Sagittula stellata E-37: one gene and its partners. The protein of the gene in region 1 interacts with the protein of each later gene in a pairwise test. Links are inferred from orthologs where the notes say so. Each region holds a gene or a part of one and is shown on either strand. Other genes may lie near its edges.

Region 1 (9,001 bases):
GCGCGGGCCAGCTTCTGCTTGAGGATCTCGTCTCGGTTCATGGGCTCCACATAGCATGTGCGTTTTTGCTTGTCCCGACGAAATGCATGACGTTGACATGTATCTGCAATCGGCACATATTGATATTCAAATCCAGACCGCCCGTACTTGTCCCGTTCCGCCTTCACGGAGCGGGGCACCGGGCGGTTTCAGCGTTGATATCGTGGGAAGCCGTGAAATGTCACTTACCGAAACATCTGCCCATTACGAGGAGGCGCCCGAAAATGTCGCGGTGCGGCTCGTTCTGGGCGCCGTGGCGGCGACGCTTCTGTTCGCCTCGCTGGGGCAGACCATCGTCTCGACCGCCTTGCCGATCATGGTCGCCGATCTTGGCGGCATGGACCACCTGACGTGGGTCATAACCGCCTATCTGCTGGCGTCGACCATCGCCGCGCCGCTGGCGGGCAAGCTGGGCGACATGTACGGGCGCAAGCTGGTGTTGCAGTCCGGGATCATCGTCTTCACCGTCGGCGCCGTGATCTGCGGCGTGGCGATGAACATGGGCATGGTCATCGGCGGGCGCGCCGTGCAGGGGTTCGGTGCGGGCACCCTGATCGTCACCTCCATGGCGACGGTGGGCGACCTGCTGCCGCCGCGTCAGCGCGGTATGGCGCAGGGTCTGATGGGCGCGGCCTTTGGCGTATCGACGGTGATCGGGCCGCTTCTGGGCGGCTTCATCGTGCAGCACTGGTCTTGGCACTGGATCTTCTTCGTGAACCTGCCGGTCGGTCTGCTGGCCTTCGTTATCCTCGGCATGGCCCTGCCGCGCCGCGACGACCTGACGAAGCGCAAGGTCGACTATGTGGGCGCGGCGCTGCTGGCCTCGCTGCTGGCGGCCGTCGTGCTGTTGCCCAACGCGGCACAGACCGCGGGTGGCTGGGGCAGCCCCGCCGTGCTGGTGCTGATCACGTTTGGCGTGCTGACAACGGTGGGGTTTGTGGTGGCCGAGAACCGCGCCGATGAGCCGATCCTGCCGATGAGCCTGTTCCGCAACAACACCTTCGTGGTGGTGAACGCCGTGGGCTTCCTTGTCGGTACGGCCATGTTCGGCACGATCACCTTCCTGCCGCTGTTTCTTCAGGTGGTGAAGGGCGTATCGCCCACCGGGTCGGGCCTGTTCCTTGTGCCCATGATGGGCGGGCTGATCTTCGCCTCGACCATGGCGGGGCGCGTGATGTCGAAGACCGGGAAGTACAAGTTGATGCCGATGGCCTCGACCGGGCTGCTGGCGCTGGCGATGCTGGTGCTGACCACCATCGGCACGGACAGCCCGCTGTGGCTGATCGGCGGCGCGATGGTGCTGGTGGGGCTTGGCCTCGGACCGGTGTTTTCCGTCGGTGTCGCAGCGATCCAGAACGCGATCCCGAAGTCGCTGATGGGCGTGGGCACGGCCTCGGCCAACATGTTCCGTCTGATCGGCGGCGCGCTGGGAACGGCTGCCTTCGGGGCGGTGTTCAGTGCGGGGCTTGCGCGCAACCTTGCGGGGCAGGTGCCGGGCGCCGGAGAAGGCGGCCTGCGGTCCATCGGGGCGGATATGGTGCAAAGCCTGTCGCCCGAGCTGCAGGCGCGTGTCATGGACGGCTTCAGCGCCGCGCTGCACCCGGTCTTCTGGATTGCGACGGCTGCGGCGGTCCTGGCCTGCGTGATGTCCATGCTGTTGAAGGAATTGCCGCTGGCGGGCGAATGAGCCTGCCGCGGTCAAGGGTGTCTCCCCCGCCCGCGTCAGGTTTACGCGGGATTGCCGGTTCCCGAGTCCTCTCGGGGCCGGCCTTTTTTTCAGGTTTCATGCGGATGGCTGGCGGATGGCAGGGCGGCGCGACCGCGACCACGTTCGTCTGCATCGGGGCCGACGAGGGGCCAGCCGCGCCCTGGGGCTCAGGCCTTGAGGAAATCCGCGATGCGGGACACCGCTGTCTTCACGCTCAGGATCGAGTTGTGGCCGCCATGCGGGAAGACCGCGACCGTGGCGGTCGGTGTCAGGGACTCAAGCTTCTGCACGTCGCACACGGGTGCGGCCCAGTCGTCCCTTGCGTGGACCGCCAGCAGGTGCTCGGTCCGTTCGGCGGCGATGGGGTGCCAGGGCAACGACAGGTGGAAGGGCGCGCCAAGTTCGCTGACCCGGTCGACAAAGAGGTCCAGGCAGCGCCCGGACAGGCCATATTGCTCACCGCCGTTGCGCACCAGCCGCACGAGGTCGAGCGGCGTGGATACCAGCACGACGCGGTCGCAGTGCAGTCCGCCGTCGAGCGCAAACAGCGCGGCGTTGGAACTGACGCAATGCGCGACCATCCCGTCGTAGGGGCCGTGTGCCTCCCAGGAGCGGTGGATCGCTTCGGTGATGTCGCGCATGGAACAGACGGTCTGCGCCTTGTGCATGTGACCGGGCAGCACGGTGACGTCGACCGAAAGACCGGTCTTGTCCAGCGCCCGCAGCAGGCGGGTGAACTGGCGGTAATGGCCGTCGTGACCCGGCACCACCAGCACGCGGCGCGCGCCGGGGTGGTGGCTGTGGCGCATGATCGCCATGTCGTCGCCCACCGGCAGGATCTCGAACCGGTGGCGGCCCTTCTCGGCGAGTTCGTCGATGAAGCCGTGGCTCGAACTGAGATACCGTTCCGCCAGCACGTTCGCCGTGCGCACCGGCGCGATGGCCGCCGCCGTGACAAGTGCCAGACGTTTCAAACGCGCCTTCAACGTGTCGGGGGGGGCGGGATCGAATTCGGCCTCTTGTTGCGCAAGCGCTGCGCTGGAGAGTTCGGTGGCGTCGTTCATGGCTAAGAAACGCTGGGCTTTCTGGGCTTACGGGACCTACGGGCGATGTACACGAAACTCAAACTGCCGCCCAATAAAGGCATGAGTGGGGCCGCATTGTTGGTTATTTGCGGGCAGCGGTACTAAAACGGCACGACTGTGCATGGTAGTCCAGTGCTATGTCGTGGGGAAGTGTGGACACTGTTTCGTGTACACGCAATGCACGATTCTGCCCGATTGCGCATCGGGAGGTGTTCCAGCCGGCCGGAGAAACGCGGTAGGTTGCGGCCATGTCAGATCCGCGATTCATCCACCTCCGCACCCACACCGAATATTCCCTGCTCGAAGGCGCGCTCCGGCTGAAGAAGCTGCCGGGGCTGTGTGCCGACATGGGGATGCCCGCCGTGGCGGTCACCGACACCAACAACCTGTTCGCGGCGCTGGAATTTTCCGTGGGCGCGAGCGGTGCGGGTGTGCAGCCGATCATCGGCTGCCAGATCGACCTGCGCTATTTCGAGCAGGCCCCGGGCGAGCGGATCAAGCCACCGGCGCCGGTGGTTCTGCTGGCCCAGACGGAGCGCGGCTACGAGCACCTGATGAAGCTCAACTCCTGCCTCTATCTGCGCCGCGACAACGAGCTGGCGCATGTCACGCTGGACGAGCTGGAGGCGCATTCGGAGGACGTGATCTGCCTGTCGGGCGGACCGGACGGGCCGGTGGGACGGCTGCTGCGCACCAATTCGCGCGCGGCCGCGCAGACGCTGATGACCCGGTTGCACGCGATCTTCGAGGACCGGCTGTACGTCGAGTTGCAGCGCCATCCGGGCGAGGACGGAACGCCCCCCGAGGCGGAGCACCTGACGGAGCGCGGCTTTGTCGAGATGGCCTACGAGATGGGCCTGCCGCTGGTGGCGACGAACGACGTCTATTTCCCCAAATCCTCCATGTACGAAGCGCATGACGCGATGATCTGTATCGCGGAAGGCGCCTATGTCGATCAGCAGGAGCCGCGCCGCCGCCTGACGCCGCAGCACTACCTGAAGACCCCGCAGGAGATGGCGGTGCTGTTCGCGGATCTGCCGGAGGCGCTGGAGAACACCGTCGAGATCGCGAAACGCTGCGCCTTCATGGCCTACCGCCGCGACCCGATCCTGCCGCGCTTTGCCGACGACGAGGTGACGGAACTGCGCCGCATGGCGAACGAGGGGCTTCAGGCCCGGCTTGCCGTGATCCCGCACGCCGTGTCGGTGGAGGACTACCAGAAGCGGCTGGATTTCGAGCTGGGGATCATCGAGGGGATGGGCTTCCCCGGCTACTTCCTGATCGTTGCGGACTTCATCCAGTGGGCGAAGGACCAGGACATCCCGGTTGGCCCGGGGCGGGGGTCGGGCGCGGGGTCGCTGGTGGCCTATGCGCTGACCATCACCGACCTCGACCCGCTGCGCTATTCGTTGCTGTTCGAACGCTTCCTGAATCCGGAACGCGTGTCGATGCCCGACTTCGACATCGACTTCTGCATGGACCGCCGCGAAGAGGTGATCCGCTACGTGCAGGACAAGTATGGCCACGACCGCGTGGGCCAGATCATCACCTTCGGCGCTCTGTTGTCGAAGGCGGCGGTGCGCGACATGGGCCGCGTGTTGCAGATGCCTTACGGGCAGGTGGACCGGCTGTCGAAGATGATCCCGGTGGAAGGCGTCAAACCGGTCAGCATCGAACAGGCGCTGCGCGACGAGCCGCGGCTTGCCGAAGAAGCGAAGAACGAGGAGGTCGTCGACCGGCTGCTGAAGTACGGCATGCAGGTGGAGGGGCTGCTGCGCTCGGCGGGCACGCACGCGGCGGGCGTGGTCATCGCCGACCGTCCCACGGACGAGCTGGTGCCGCTGTATCGCGACCCGCGCTCTGACATGCCGGCCACGCAGTTCAACATGAAGTGGGTGGAGCAGGCCGGTCTGGTGAAGTTCGATTTCCTCGGCCTGAAGACGCTGACGGTGATCCAGAACGCCATGGACCTGATCTTCAAGTCCGGGCGCCCGCTGCATGTCGCCGCCGACGGCACGCAGCTTTACGAGCCGCCCGAGGGCGCGGAGAACCAGATCAACCTGATCCCGCTGGACGACAAGGTCACCTACAAGCTTTACGCCTCGGCCAAGACGGTGGCGGTGTTCCAGGTGGAAAGCTCGGGCATGATGGATGCGCTCAAGCGCATGAAGCCCACCTGCATCGAGGACATCGTGGCGCTCGTGGCGCTCTACCGTCCCGGCCCGATGGAGAACATCCCGGTTTACTGCGAGGTGAAGAACGGCCTGCGCGAGATCACCTCGGTGCATCCGTCCATCGACCACATCCTGGCGGAGACGCAGGGCATCATCGTCTACCAGGAGCAGGTGATGCAGATCGCACAGGTCATGGCGGGCTACTCGCTTGGCGGCGCCGACCTGCTGCGCCGCGCGATGGGCAAGAAGATCAAGGAGGCGATGGACGCCGAACGGCCGAAGTTCGAACAGGGCGCGGCGAAGAACGGGGTGGAGAAGAAGAAGGCCACCGAGGTCTTCGACCTTCTGGAGAAATTCGCCAACTACGGCTTCAACAAGTCGCACGCGGCGGCCTACGCGGTGGTCAGCTACCAGACCGCATGGCTGAAGGCGAACCACCCGGTGGAGTTCATGGCAGGCGTCATGAACTGCGATATCCACCTCACCGACAAGCTGGCCGTCTATTTCGAGGAGGTCCGCAAGGGGCTGGGGCTGCCTTGGGTGCCGCCCTGCGTGAACCGCTCGCTCGCCACCTTCGACGTGGTGGAGGGCCAGCTTGTCTATGCCCTGGGGGCGCTGAAGAACGTCGGACTGGAGGCGATGAAGCTGGTGGTCGAGGGGCGCGACGGGCGCGCGTTTTCTACCGTGTTCGACTTTGCCCGCCGCGTGGACCTGAAGAAGATCGGCAAGCGGCCGCTGGAGATGATGGCGCGGGCGGGCTGTTTCGACGTGCTCGACCCGAACCGGCGGCGCATCTTCGATTCGCTCGACGCGCTGGTGGCCTATTCGGCGGCGATCCACGAACAGAAGGGATCGGCGCAGGTGTCGCTGTTCGGCGAGGCGGGCGACGACCTGCCGGAGCCGCGCCTGTCGCCCGTGTCGGACTGGCTGCCCGCCGAACGTCTGGCGGAAGAGTTCAAGGCCGTGGGTTTCTACCTGTCCGGTCACCCGCTCGACGACTACATGCCCGCGCTGAAACGGCAGGACGTGGTGACGCTGGACGAGGTCATGGCCAAGGCCGAACGCGGTCCGCTCGTGGCGAAGCTGGCGGGTGTCGTCGCCGGACGGCAGGAGCGGAAGTCGGCGCGCGGCAACCGTTTCGCCTTTGCGCAGTTGTCGGACCCCACCGGCGCCTACGAGGTCACGCTGTTCTCCGAGACCTTGGAGAAATCGCGCGAACATCTGGAGACCGGATCGAAGGTCGTCGTCACCGTCGAAGCGACGATGGAGAGCGACCAGCTCAAGCTGCTGGGGCGCGCGGTGATGCCGGTGGATGCGGCGGCGGCGCAGGGCGGGCCTTCGGGCATGCGGATCTTCGTCGACACGGAGATGGCGCTGTCCCAGATCGCCAGCGTGCTGGGCCGTGCCGCCGAGCAGTTGCCGAAGGCGCCGCGTGCGCCGATCGTCCTGCGGCTGGCGGCGCCGGGCCTGCCGGGCGAAGTGGAGATGGACCTGTCCGAACGCTTTCCCGTCACGCCGGAGATCAAGGGCGCGGTGAAGTCGCTCGACGGCGTTCTGGCGGTCGAAGACTTCTGAGTCGCCTCTTTCCACCGGGAATGGTGCCTGCCTGACGGGGTCTGCGCCGGTCCCGGAAACCGCCACGGAATGGGGCGGTTTCCCGCCGGGCGGCCCGTCTATCCCATGGAACAGTGGACCTTTCCTGCGGCGCCGTTGTACGAGAGGCGAAACCGCCGGGGGCGAAATGCGCAAAGTTATCATCGGAATGACACTGGTCCTGCTGGCCTCGGGCTGCGGCGATCCCCTGCGGGACGTGCCGCGCCTGGCCGATGTGCCGGTGGAGGCCGAGGCGGGGCAGGCCGATGTGCTGGCCACCAGTGCCGATACCGAAACGCTGCCCGCCGCTCCGGCGTCCGACACCGCCCCGAAACGCGGCCTTCTGGGTTTCCTGAAGGGCAAGGCCGACGCTGCGCGGACCCCGGCGGCGGATGCCGCTCAGGCCCCGGTGGGCGATGCCGCTCAGGCCACGGCGGCGGTGGCCGCCGAGGACGGTGCTGTCACCGACGAGGCCGTGACCGTCGATCTGGCCGACGTGGGCTCTTCCCCTGACGACGCGGAGGTGGTCGTCGTAGAGGCGGAGGAGCAGCCGCGGCGCAGGGGTCTCTTCGGGCTTGGCGGCGGGGGCGGCAACGACGTCCAGCTTGCTGCGGCCACCACCTCTGGCGCGCCGCGCGTCAACCGCCGTGCCGCGCCGCGTCCCGGTGCGCCCGACGCGCGCGAGATCGCATTTGGCACCACCTTGCCCTACGGCCAGATCGCCCGGGTCTGCGGCGTGCCCGGTGCAAAGCTGGGACCGGTCACCCAGACCTGGCCCGAACGTGGACGCGGATACGAGCTGCACGACAGCGCCCCCGGCTCGACCGGCGCGCACACCTTCTACATGACCGGTTTCAAGGACGGCTGCGCGCGGCAGTTCACCGCCGCGCTGGTGATCTTCGGCTCCCCGGAAAGCTGGGAGCAGATCCACTACGGCCCGGCGGGCGAGTCCCTGCCGGTGCTGGCGACGGACAAGGCCTACGAGGGCGTGAAGTCCAAGGTCTGCCGCGTCGGCAAGGGCAAACCCTGCGGCTCGCGGATGCGGGCGCTGGAGAAGGACACGGTCTTCGTCTCGGTCTACGAACGGTTCGAGGACAACACTCGCTGGAAGAACATCCTGCTGCACGACGGCGAAGTGGTTGCCATGGACATGAAGAACTGAGCTACGGGGCCTTGCAGGTTCGCGCCGGATACATCGCGGGCCGCGGTGCACAGCGACGGGAAGGCCGGTGCACAGGCCAGCCGGTTGCGGTTCACATTTCAGCTTGAGGCCACGCGCGTGTTGCGCCCGGCATGGCATGGGTTTGGGCAGGCGGGGCTTTCGGCAACGGCGTGCCTGGCATGGCACGGGTGTGGGCGCTGAGGTTTTCGGGGGAAACCTCGCCTGCCGACTGGCCGCGAAAGGCGGGACTTTCGGGAACGGCGTGCCTGCCATGGCATGGGTGTGGGCGCTGAGGCTTCCGGGTGAAACCTCGCCTGCCCACCGACCGCGAAAGGCGGGGCTTTCGCGGTCTAGTAATGCGGGGGTTTTTCGTCTCCGAGGAAAATGCTGCCGGAGGTGTCCGTGTCCCGCTGGGCCTCGCGGCGAAGCAGGATCTCCACCCGTCGCGAAACGTCGCGCAATTCACGGTCCTGTCGGGCCACCACGTCGGACAGGTCGTCGACCGTCCTGAGAAGGTGGGCCATCTGCTCTTCGAGGCGGCTCATGTCATCCGTCATGTCTCGTTCCTCCTTCAATTGGCAGAGAGCCCATGGATATTTGCATGCGCCCGTCTCCGCAAGGGCACCCTTGCTTGCCCACGCGCCGCCTTCCCGATAGAGGGTGCGCGACAATGCAGCAGTGTAACCGGGACCGGTGCCATGGCCAAAGTGAAGAAAGCCCCCCGCCCCAAGGCGCAGACGCCGAAGGGGTTCCGCGACTATTTCGGACACGAGGTGCGCGAGCGCACCGAGATGCTGTCGAAGATCGCCGGGGTGTACCATCGGTACGGCTTCGAGGCGCTGGAATCCTCGGCGGTGGAGACGGTCGAGGCGCTTGGCAAGTTCCTGCCCGATGTGGACCGCCCGAACGAGGGGGTCTTTGCCTGGCAGGACGAGGACGACACCTGGATGGCGCTGCGCTACGACCTGACGGCGCCGCTGGCCCGGGTCTATGCCGAGCATCGCAACGACCTGCCGCTGCCTTACCGGCGGTTCGCGATGGGGCCGGTCTGGCGCAACGAGAAGCCGGGGCCGGGGCGCTATCGCCAGTTCTACCAGTGCGACGCGGACACCGTGGGCGCGCCTTCGGTCGCGGCGGACGCGGAGATCTGCGCGATGCTGGCGGATACGCTGGAAGAGGTGGGCATACCGCGCGGCGACTACCTGATCCGGGTGAACAACCGGAAGGTTCTGAACGGTGT
Region 2 (3,539 bases), 3.4 Mb from region 1 along the record:
GATACGGGATGATGCGGCAGGCGAACAGCAGCTTGCCCGAGCTGTGCGTCTTGCCCTTGTCGTGGTCGAAGAACACACCCGGGGAGCGGTGCATCTGGGACACGATCACGCGCTCGGTGCCGTTCACGATGAACGTCCCGTTCGGGGTCATCAGGGGCATGTCGCCCATGAAGACGTCCTGTTCCTTGATGTCCTTGACCGACTTGGCGCCGGTGTCCTCGTCGATATCGAACACGATCAGGCGCAGGGTGACCTTCAGCGGCGCGGCGTAGGTCATGTCGCGCTGCATGCACTCTTCGACGTCGTACTTCGGCTTTTCGAGGTCGTAGTCCACGAATTCGAGGACCGCAGTCTCGTTGAAGTCCTTGATCGGAAAGACCGACTGGAACACGCCCTTGATGCCTTCGCCGTCCATCGGCTTGGGCTGGTCGCCTGACTTCAGGAACAGTTCGTAAGACGATTTCTGAACCTCGATGAGGTTCGGCATTTCAAGAACTTCGCGGATTTTGCCGTAATAGCGGCGGAGGCGTTTCTGACCGAGGAAACTTTGCGCCATGAGGGGAGCACCCTTTCGATTTTCTCTGCCCGAACCTGCACGCTGCCGGGGCCACAGCGGCGGTTCACGTCAGTGACGGCGGGTCGACGGGTCCATTCTCGGCGCGCGTCCCACCGCGTGCCACTCGACCGGTTTCCCTGCCTTGGGAAACCCCCCGTCTGCGCGCGGGAAACGCATGCAGACGGGGGGCTTGCCAAGACGGGCGAAGGGGATGCCTGTTGTCCGGATGTTCTGGGGAAGACCGGATATGGGGGCTGGGATCAGATATTCAACTGTCGTGCGCCGCCCCCTATCTCCGAAACACCTGCGCCACGGCTTCGAATCGCTCGAACCCGCGGGAGATTTCCGAATATTCGGTAAAGCGCAAGCGCGCAACCCCCCCTTGGCCGGGGCACGCGGATTTATGCACTTGAAGCAGAATGACAAAAAGCGCCCGTTCCGTCAAGGAGTCACGAAAAAACAACCCAATTCCATGGCCGTGGCAGACCCGCCGCCCAACGCGAAGGCGCAGGCATTCGTGACCTCCGAAGCCTTCGGCGCGGCGTTAACCTTTGGTTAACCTTACGTCAATTCGGCCTGGGCCTTCCGCGCCTCGGGCTGCCAGGCGCTGGCCGACAAGACGCGCGGCCCCTGTCGAATTGGACTCCGGGAGCCCGAAAACCGCGCGCGACAGCAGTCGCACCGACCACCGCACCAAAAAAACAAGCGCCCCCGGATGGGAGCGCTTGCCGTAAACCAGTCGTGAGACGGGAATTACTTGATCTCGACTTCGGCGCCTGCCTCTTCGAGCTTCTTCTTGAGTTCCTCGGCTTCGTCCTTGGAAACGCCTTCCTTGACAGCCTTGCCGCCGGCTTCCACCAGCTCTTTGGCTTCTTTCAGGCCCAGGCCGGTGATGCCGCGGACTTCCTTGATCACGTTGATCTTCTTGTCGCCTGCGGACTTGAGGATTACGTCGAACTCGGTCTTTTCTTCTTCGGCTGCGCCACCAGCGTCGCCTGCCGGGCCAGCCATCATGACTGCGCCGCCGGCTGCGGGCTCGATGCCGTACTCATCCTTGAGGATGGTCTTCAGTTCTTGTGCTTCGAGCAGGGTCAGGTTGACGATTTGCTCAGCAAGTGCTTTGAGATCTGCCATTTTGAGACTCTTTCCGTTTAGATATGTGTTCCAACGTCAGGGCATGTGCCCCACGGGGATCGAAAGGTTGCTTACGCCGCTTCCTGCTTTTCCTCGATGGTCGACAGGATGGAGGCGATGTTGGAAGCAGGCGCGCCAATGGCCCCGGCGATGTTCGATGCGGGTGCGCCGATGCAGCCGACGATGGAAGCGATAAGCTCCTCGCGCGACGGCATTTTCGACACGGCTTCGACACCGGCCCGGTCCAGCGTGGTGCCACCCATCGCACCGCCAAGGATTTCCAACTTCTTGTTGTCCTTGGCGAAGTCTTCGACAACCTTGGCCGCTGCGACCGGGTCCTCGGAGAAGGTAAGCACCGTCATGCCATCAAGGTACTGCGCAATCCCTTCGGCAGGGGTGCCCTCGACGGCAATCTTGGCGAGCTTGTTCTTGGCGACGCGGACGGTGGCTTGCCCATTGCGGGCGCGACCACGCAGGTCCGTCATCTCGGCAACCGTGAGACCCTCGTAGCGGGCAACCACCACGACGCCAGAGCTTTCGAAGATCTGGCCGAGTTCCTCGACCAATTTCTCTTTCTGGGCTCTATCCACAGTTTCACTCCAGTTGTTGGAGGGCGGACCCTCCGGCTCTCAGTCGACCGGGTTTCCCCGGTCACAAAGTCCGAATGAGGGTCGACGCATCCTGTGCGGCCCAACGCAGAAGCGCGGGGCTGAAAAGATGTCTCTTCCCGTCTCAGGCAGGAATTATTGGAACCATTTCAGGAAATGGGCCAACCCACCGTCTCGGACGAATTACGGTGCCGAATACGAATCGCATTTGGCACCGCGAGGCCTGCATTAGCACCGGCCATTATTTCTTGCAATCATTCAATCAAATCCCGCCGCGCATCCGTTCGCGCAAGGCGACACTGAATGCCGCCGGGTCCTTTATCCCGTAAAGCTCCCGTACCAGCGGCGAGATGAAGGCCCGTTCCCGCGTCGCCTCGAATCCGCCCATGTCCGCCAGCATTCCCTGTTCATACAGAAAGTCGTCGGCGTAGCCGGTGAGCACCCAAGCCTTGCTGAACGGCACGGACCCGCGCCTTGTCCGGTTCACCGCCCGCGCCAGCACGTTCGTGCAGTTGGAGAACAGCGTGTTGTACCAGCGCGGGTGTCGCACCAGCTCCTCGCTCTCGCGCAGCATGGCCTCCAGCACGGCGCGCTGCTGCTCGATCGGGATCGACAGCGGGTACATGTAAAGCTGATCGCCCGCCCAGAACTCCGAGTTGCCGAACATGTCGCGCTCGGTCGTCCAGACGAAGAAGTACTCGAAGACCGGCAGCACGGCGGCCAGCGGCGCATTGTAGGCCTCGCCCTCCTCCCGCCGCGCCTCGACGGAGGCGACATAGGTCTTCCCGTCCCGAAAGCGGAACGACAGCATGGTGTGGGCGATGGCGTCGCTGCCGGTGAACGGCTCCACCACGAAATAGGCCTGCTCCAGTTCGTCGGACACGAGGGTCGCGTTGATCCAAGCCCCCCGCGCGACGCTGCCGTCCGGTGCGTAATCCCAGTTCCGGATGTTGCGGATCACCGCCGTTCCGTCCCCCGCCGAGACCAGCGGCAACCGGCTGTGATCGGCGCGCCAGTCGCGGTCGTGTCGCGGAAGAAGCACCTGCCACGGCAGATAGAGGGTCATGGCGATGACAGCCACCGCGATACCGAGATACATGAGAAATCGTTTCATGCGGTCGTCTTACCCCGCCGCCAAAAGACGACCAAGCAAGGATACCCTGACCCGCCGCCAAAAGAAAAAGGGCGCCCGCGTGGGACGCCCTTTCCAAATCCTTTTGCGACTGGCTCAGTTGCCGGTC
Region 3 (3,828 bases), 760 kb from region 1 along the record:
GGTGACGTGTCTGAACAAGTCCACACGGGCGGCGGCCATGCGGTACGTTGACCCGATATGCTTCAGACGCTGGTCAAGGAGGAATGCGCATGTGGCTGTTTCTGGTCTTTCTGATGGTCCCGCTGATCGAGATCGCCCTTTTTATCCAGGTGGGCGGGCTGATCGGGCTGTTCCCGACTTTGGCCATCGTGGTGCTTACGGCGATTATCGGCACGTATCTGGTGCGGTCTCAGGGCGCGCGTGCACTTGCAGACCTGCGACGCAGCTTTTCCGAACTTCAGGACCCCAGTGAGCCGTTGGCCCATGGTGCCATGATCCTTCTGTCGGGCGCGCTTCTGCTGACCCCGGGATTCTTCACCGACGCCGTGGGCTTTACCCTTCTCGTGCCGGGCGTCCGTCTGGCCGTGATGCGGTGGGCGCGTCAGCGCATCACGGTCACCCGTTTTCAGATGGGTCCGGAACCCCAGCGGCCCCCGCACCATAACCCGACCTCTGCCCGCGACGAGGTAATCGACGGCGATTTTACCGAAGTTCCGCAGGGCAAGTCACCCAACCATCCCGGTTCCGGCTGGACGAGGCATTGAGAAACCTACCAGTGCCTGCTAATCCAGCTCTCAAGACATTCAACCGGAGTACCATTCATGGCAGAATCCAACGGGGCAGCCCAGGCGCCTCAGCCGCCCAAGATGAACGTGCTTGCGCAGTTTATCCGTGATCTTTCCTTCGAGAACATCCTTTCCCAGAAGGGCGTATCCGGAGAAGTGCAGCCGGACGTTCAGGTGCAGGTCAACCTCGATGCCAAGAAACGGACGCCGGAACATCAGTTCGAAGTCGTGATGAAGCTGAAGGTGGAATCCAAGTCCAAGGAATCCTCTGAAGTGCTGTTCATCCTCGAACTCGACTACGTGGGCGTGTTCCACATCGAGAACGTGCCCGAGGACCAGCTTCACCCGTTCCTGCTGATCGAATGCCCGCGGATGATCTTCCCGTTCGTGCGCCGCATCGTGTCTGACGTGTCCCGCGACGGTGGCTTCCCGCCGCTGAACCTGGAAACGATCGACTTCCTTGCGCTGTACCGTGCGGAGCTTCAGCGCCGGGCCGCCGCTCAGCAGGAAGCGTCCAGCACTCCGACGCAATAAGATCAGTGAAACGCGATCAGGACCGGTTCCAGATCGCGTTTTCCCCGAGCTTCTCGACAAAGGCGGCGTGAGCCGCCTTTTCCGTGTCCGTCAGGCGCGACGGCAAGGGTGTGGACCTTGGTTTCGGGCGCCAGTTCGTCACTGTTTCACCGACACTCGGCGTGTTGGACGCGGACGTCAGACCGAAATCGGGCTGTTTGCCACCGATGAGTTCGAGGTAGACCTCTGCCAGGATTTCGGAGTCGAGCAAGGCGCCGTGCAAGGTCCGGGAGGAGTTATCGATCCCGAACCTGCGGCAAAGCGCGTCGAGCGACGCAGGCGAGCCCGGGAACTTCCGCCGGGCAATATCCAGCGTGTCGATGGCGCAATCTTTCGCCAGGGTTGGACGGTTGGCCCAGCGAAGTTCGGCGTTGAGGAACTTCACGTCGAAGGCCGCGTTGTGGATCACCAGTTTCGAGTCTCCGATGAAGGTGCGGAACTCATCGACGATTTTGGCGAAGACCGGCTTGTCCCGGAGGAAATCGTCGCCAAGCCCGTGAACGGCAAATGCCTCCTGCGGCATTGACCGTTCAGGATTGATGTACTGGTGATAGGTCTCGCCGGTCGGAACGTGATTGAACAACTCGACGGCCCCGATTTCGACGATGCGGTCGCCCTGCTCCGGCTCGAACCCCGTGGTTTCCGTATCGAGTACGATTTCACGCATCGGTCAGCCTTTCCTCGATCTCGTTCAGGATGCGCAACACCTGTTCGCGCGCGTGTTCAGGCGTATCTGTCTCGATGGTCCATGTCGACCGGGCACATTTTTCCTCGGACGGCAATTGCCGGGCAAGAATGCGCTGAAGATCGGCTTCCGTCATCGTGCCACGGGCCAGAACCCGCTCTCGCTGTATTTCACGTGAAACAAAAACGCAGGCGGTTGCGTCCATCTCTGCATCGCCGCCCGTCTCGAAAAGCAAAGGAATGTCGAACACCCCGATCTTGTCGGCGTTGTCCCGAACAAATATCTCTCGGTCGGCCTGGACCAGCGGGTGAACGATCCGCTCGAGATCGGGCAACGCTTCTGGATCGCTGCCGATGATCGTCTTGAGAACGTCGCGAGAAACCTTGCCGTTCTGGACCGCTTCGGGAAAGCGCGCGCTGATCGGGCCGACCGCAGCGCCTCCGGCGGAATACAGCCGGTGCACTGCAGCGTCGGCATCCCAAACGGCGCAATCCTCGGCGGCAAAGATCGCGGCCGTCGAAGATTTGCCCATACCGATGGACCCTGTCAGTCCCAGTTTGAACCTCATCGCAGGACGGCAGCGCGTGTCGCCTCGTCTACCTCCGGGCGGGTGCCAAACCACCGCTCGAAACCGGGCACCGCCTGATGCAACAACATGCCAAGCCCGTCGACAACTGTGCTGCCCGCCTGTTCCGCCTCCCGCAGCAGACGGGTCTGCAGGGGTGTATAGACAAGGTCGGACACCACCATGTCCGGTGCCAGCGCATCGAGCGGGACGCGAAACTCGGGCTTGCCGGTCATGCCGAGCGACGTGGTGTTCACCACAGTCCGGCAGTCTTCGATGATGTTGCCCGCCTGGACCCAGTCATGCACCTGCACGCGATTGCCAAAGTCAGACCGGAGCTGTTCGGCACGCACCCGCGTCCGGTTGGTCAGCCGGATTTCGGGCACCCCCACGTCGATCAGCGACGCGATGACCGCGCGGGCCGCTCCCCCTGCCCCGAAAACCACCGCTGGGCCCGCAGTCGGATCCCAGTCCGGCGCCGACTGTCTGAGATTTTCGGAAAAGCCGTAGCCGTCGGTGTTGTCTGCATGGATCATCCCGTCCTTACGGAAGATCAGCGTGTTGGCGGCCCCGATCAGCGTCGCCCGGTCAGAGGCGAGATCGGCGATTTCGAGGATCTTCTCCTTGTAGGGGATCGTGACATTGACGCCCATGAACCCCAGGTCGGGCAAAAGCCGGATGGTTTCAGCCAGTTTGTCGGCAGGAACCTCGATCGGAATATAGTGCCCCGGGATGCCATGTTTCCTGAGCCAATGCGCAAACAGGCGCGGGGACCTCGAGTGCGCAATGGGCTTGCCGATGACGGCGGCGAGGGGAATTCGAGGCAGGGTCATGCGGAGATGGTTCCTCTGACGGACAGGAAGTTGAGCAATTCAAGCAAAGGCAAACCGAGGATTGTGAAGTGGCTGCCATCGACGTGGGCGAACAACCGCACACCCTCCTTTTCAAGCTTGTATCCACCGACCGACGTACCGATATCCGGCCAGTTTCTGTCGAGGTAGTCTTCGACGTAAGCGTCTGAAAAAGCGCGCATCATCAGCCGAGCAGTGCCCACGTGACGCCATATTGGCTTTGAATCTTCATAGATGACGGCAGCGGAAAGCAGTTGGTGTGTCTCACCGCGCAGGGCGGCAAGTTGCTCGCGCGCCTCTTCCCGGCTGGAAGGTTTCGACAGGATCGCACCCTTGAAAGCCAGAACCTGATCGCATCCGAGGACAAGCGTCTCAGGGTGTCGTCCCGACACCTTCTGCGCCTTTGCCTCTGCCAGGGTATCAGCGATGTCCCGCGGCGTGGCGCCTTCGGCCAACAGCGATTCCCGAATCATGTCTTCATCGATTCGAGCAACATCCGACGCAACCTTCAGACCGGCGGACCGGAGCAGACTGGCGCGGATTTCGGAG

Evidence for each region. Proteins that work in one complex are often made in the same cells at the same time.
Region 2: the proteins of dnaE (region 1) and rplL interact in binary tests that used the Escherichia coli proteins (3 or more experiments, as listed by UniProt). The link is inferred for Sagittula stellata E-37 from one-to-one orthologs.
Region 3: the proteins of dnaE (region 1) and dnaQ interact in binary tests that used the Escherichia coli proteins (3 or more experiments, as listed by UniProt). The link is inferred for Sagittula stellata E-37 from one-to-one orthologs.

Annotation. Positions count from the first base shown.
Region 1 is NZ_CP155729.1:1,071,673-1,080,673, forward strand. Bases 2,703-6,781 are described here. They hold dnaE (DNA polymerase III subunit alpha), read left to right. Parts: upstream 2,703-3,080; coding sequence 3,081-6,581; downstream 6,582-6,781. Other genes in these bases: ABFK29_RS05075 (hypothetical protein), read right to left, coding at 2,703-2,811; ABFK29_RS05085 (hypothetical protein), read left to right, coding at 6,748-6,781. Also shown: ABFK29_RS05065 (MarR family winged helix-turn-helix transcriptional regulator), read right to left, coding at 1-41; ABFK29_RS05070 (MDR family MFS transporter), read left to right, coding at 218-1,726; more of ABFK29_RS05075, read right to left, coding at 1,915-2,702; more of ABFK29_RS05085, read left to right, coding at 6,782-7,761; ABFK29_RS05090 (SlyX family protein), read right to left, coding at 8,112-8,318; hisS (histidine--tRNA ligase), read left to right, coding at 8,460-9,001. UniProt on the Escherichia coli protein: DNA polymerase III is a complex, multichain enzyme responsible for most of the replicative synthesis in bacteria. This DNA polymerase also exhibits 3' to 5' exonuclease activity. The alpha chain is the DNA polymerase catalytic subunit.
Region 2 is NZ_CP155729.1:4,435,247-4,438,785, forward strand. Bases 1-2,711 are described here. They hold rplL (50S ribosomal protein L7/L12), read right to left. Parts: upstream 1,691-2,711; coding sequence 1,310-1,690; downstream 1-1,309. Other genes in these bases: rpoB (DNA-directed RNA polymerase subunit beta), read right to left, coding at 1-556; ABFK29_RS21070 (hypothetical protein), read left to right, coding at 966-1,115; rplJ (50S ribosomal protein L10), read right to left, coding at 1,762-2,280; ABFK29_RS21085 (DUF4105 domain-containing protein), read right to left, coding at 2,561-2,711. Outside these bases: more of ABFK29_RS21085, read right to left, coding at 2,712-3,412; rplA (50S ribosomal protein L1), read right to left, coding at 3,527-3,539. UniProt on the Escherichia coli protein: The binding site for several of the GTPase factors involved in protein synthesis (IF-2, EF-Tu, EF-G and RF3). Is thus essential for accurate translation.
Region 3 is NZ_CP155729.1:311,488-315,315, reverse strand. What follows is about bases 1-3,000. They hold dnaQ (DNA polymerase III subunit epsilon), read right to left. Parts: upstream 1,846-3,000; coding sequence 1,156-1,845; downstream 1-1,155. Other genes in these bases: ABFK29_RS01545 (shikimate dehydrogenase), read right to left, coding at 2,428-3,000; coaE (dephospho-CoA kinase), read right to left, coding at 1,838-2,431; secB (protein-export chaperone SecB), read left to right, coding at 642-1,139; ABFK29_RS01565 (FxsA family protein), read left to right, coding at 90-584. Also shown: more of ABFK29_RS01545, read right to left, coding at 3,001-3,261; ABFK29_RS01540 (Maf family protein), read right to left, coding at 3,258-3,828. UniProt on the Escherichia coli protein: DNA polymerase III is a complex, multichain enzyme responsible for most of the replicative synthesis in bacteria. The epsilon subunit contain the editing function and is a proofreading 3'-5' exonuclease.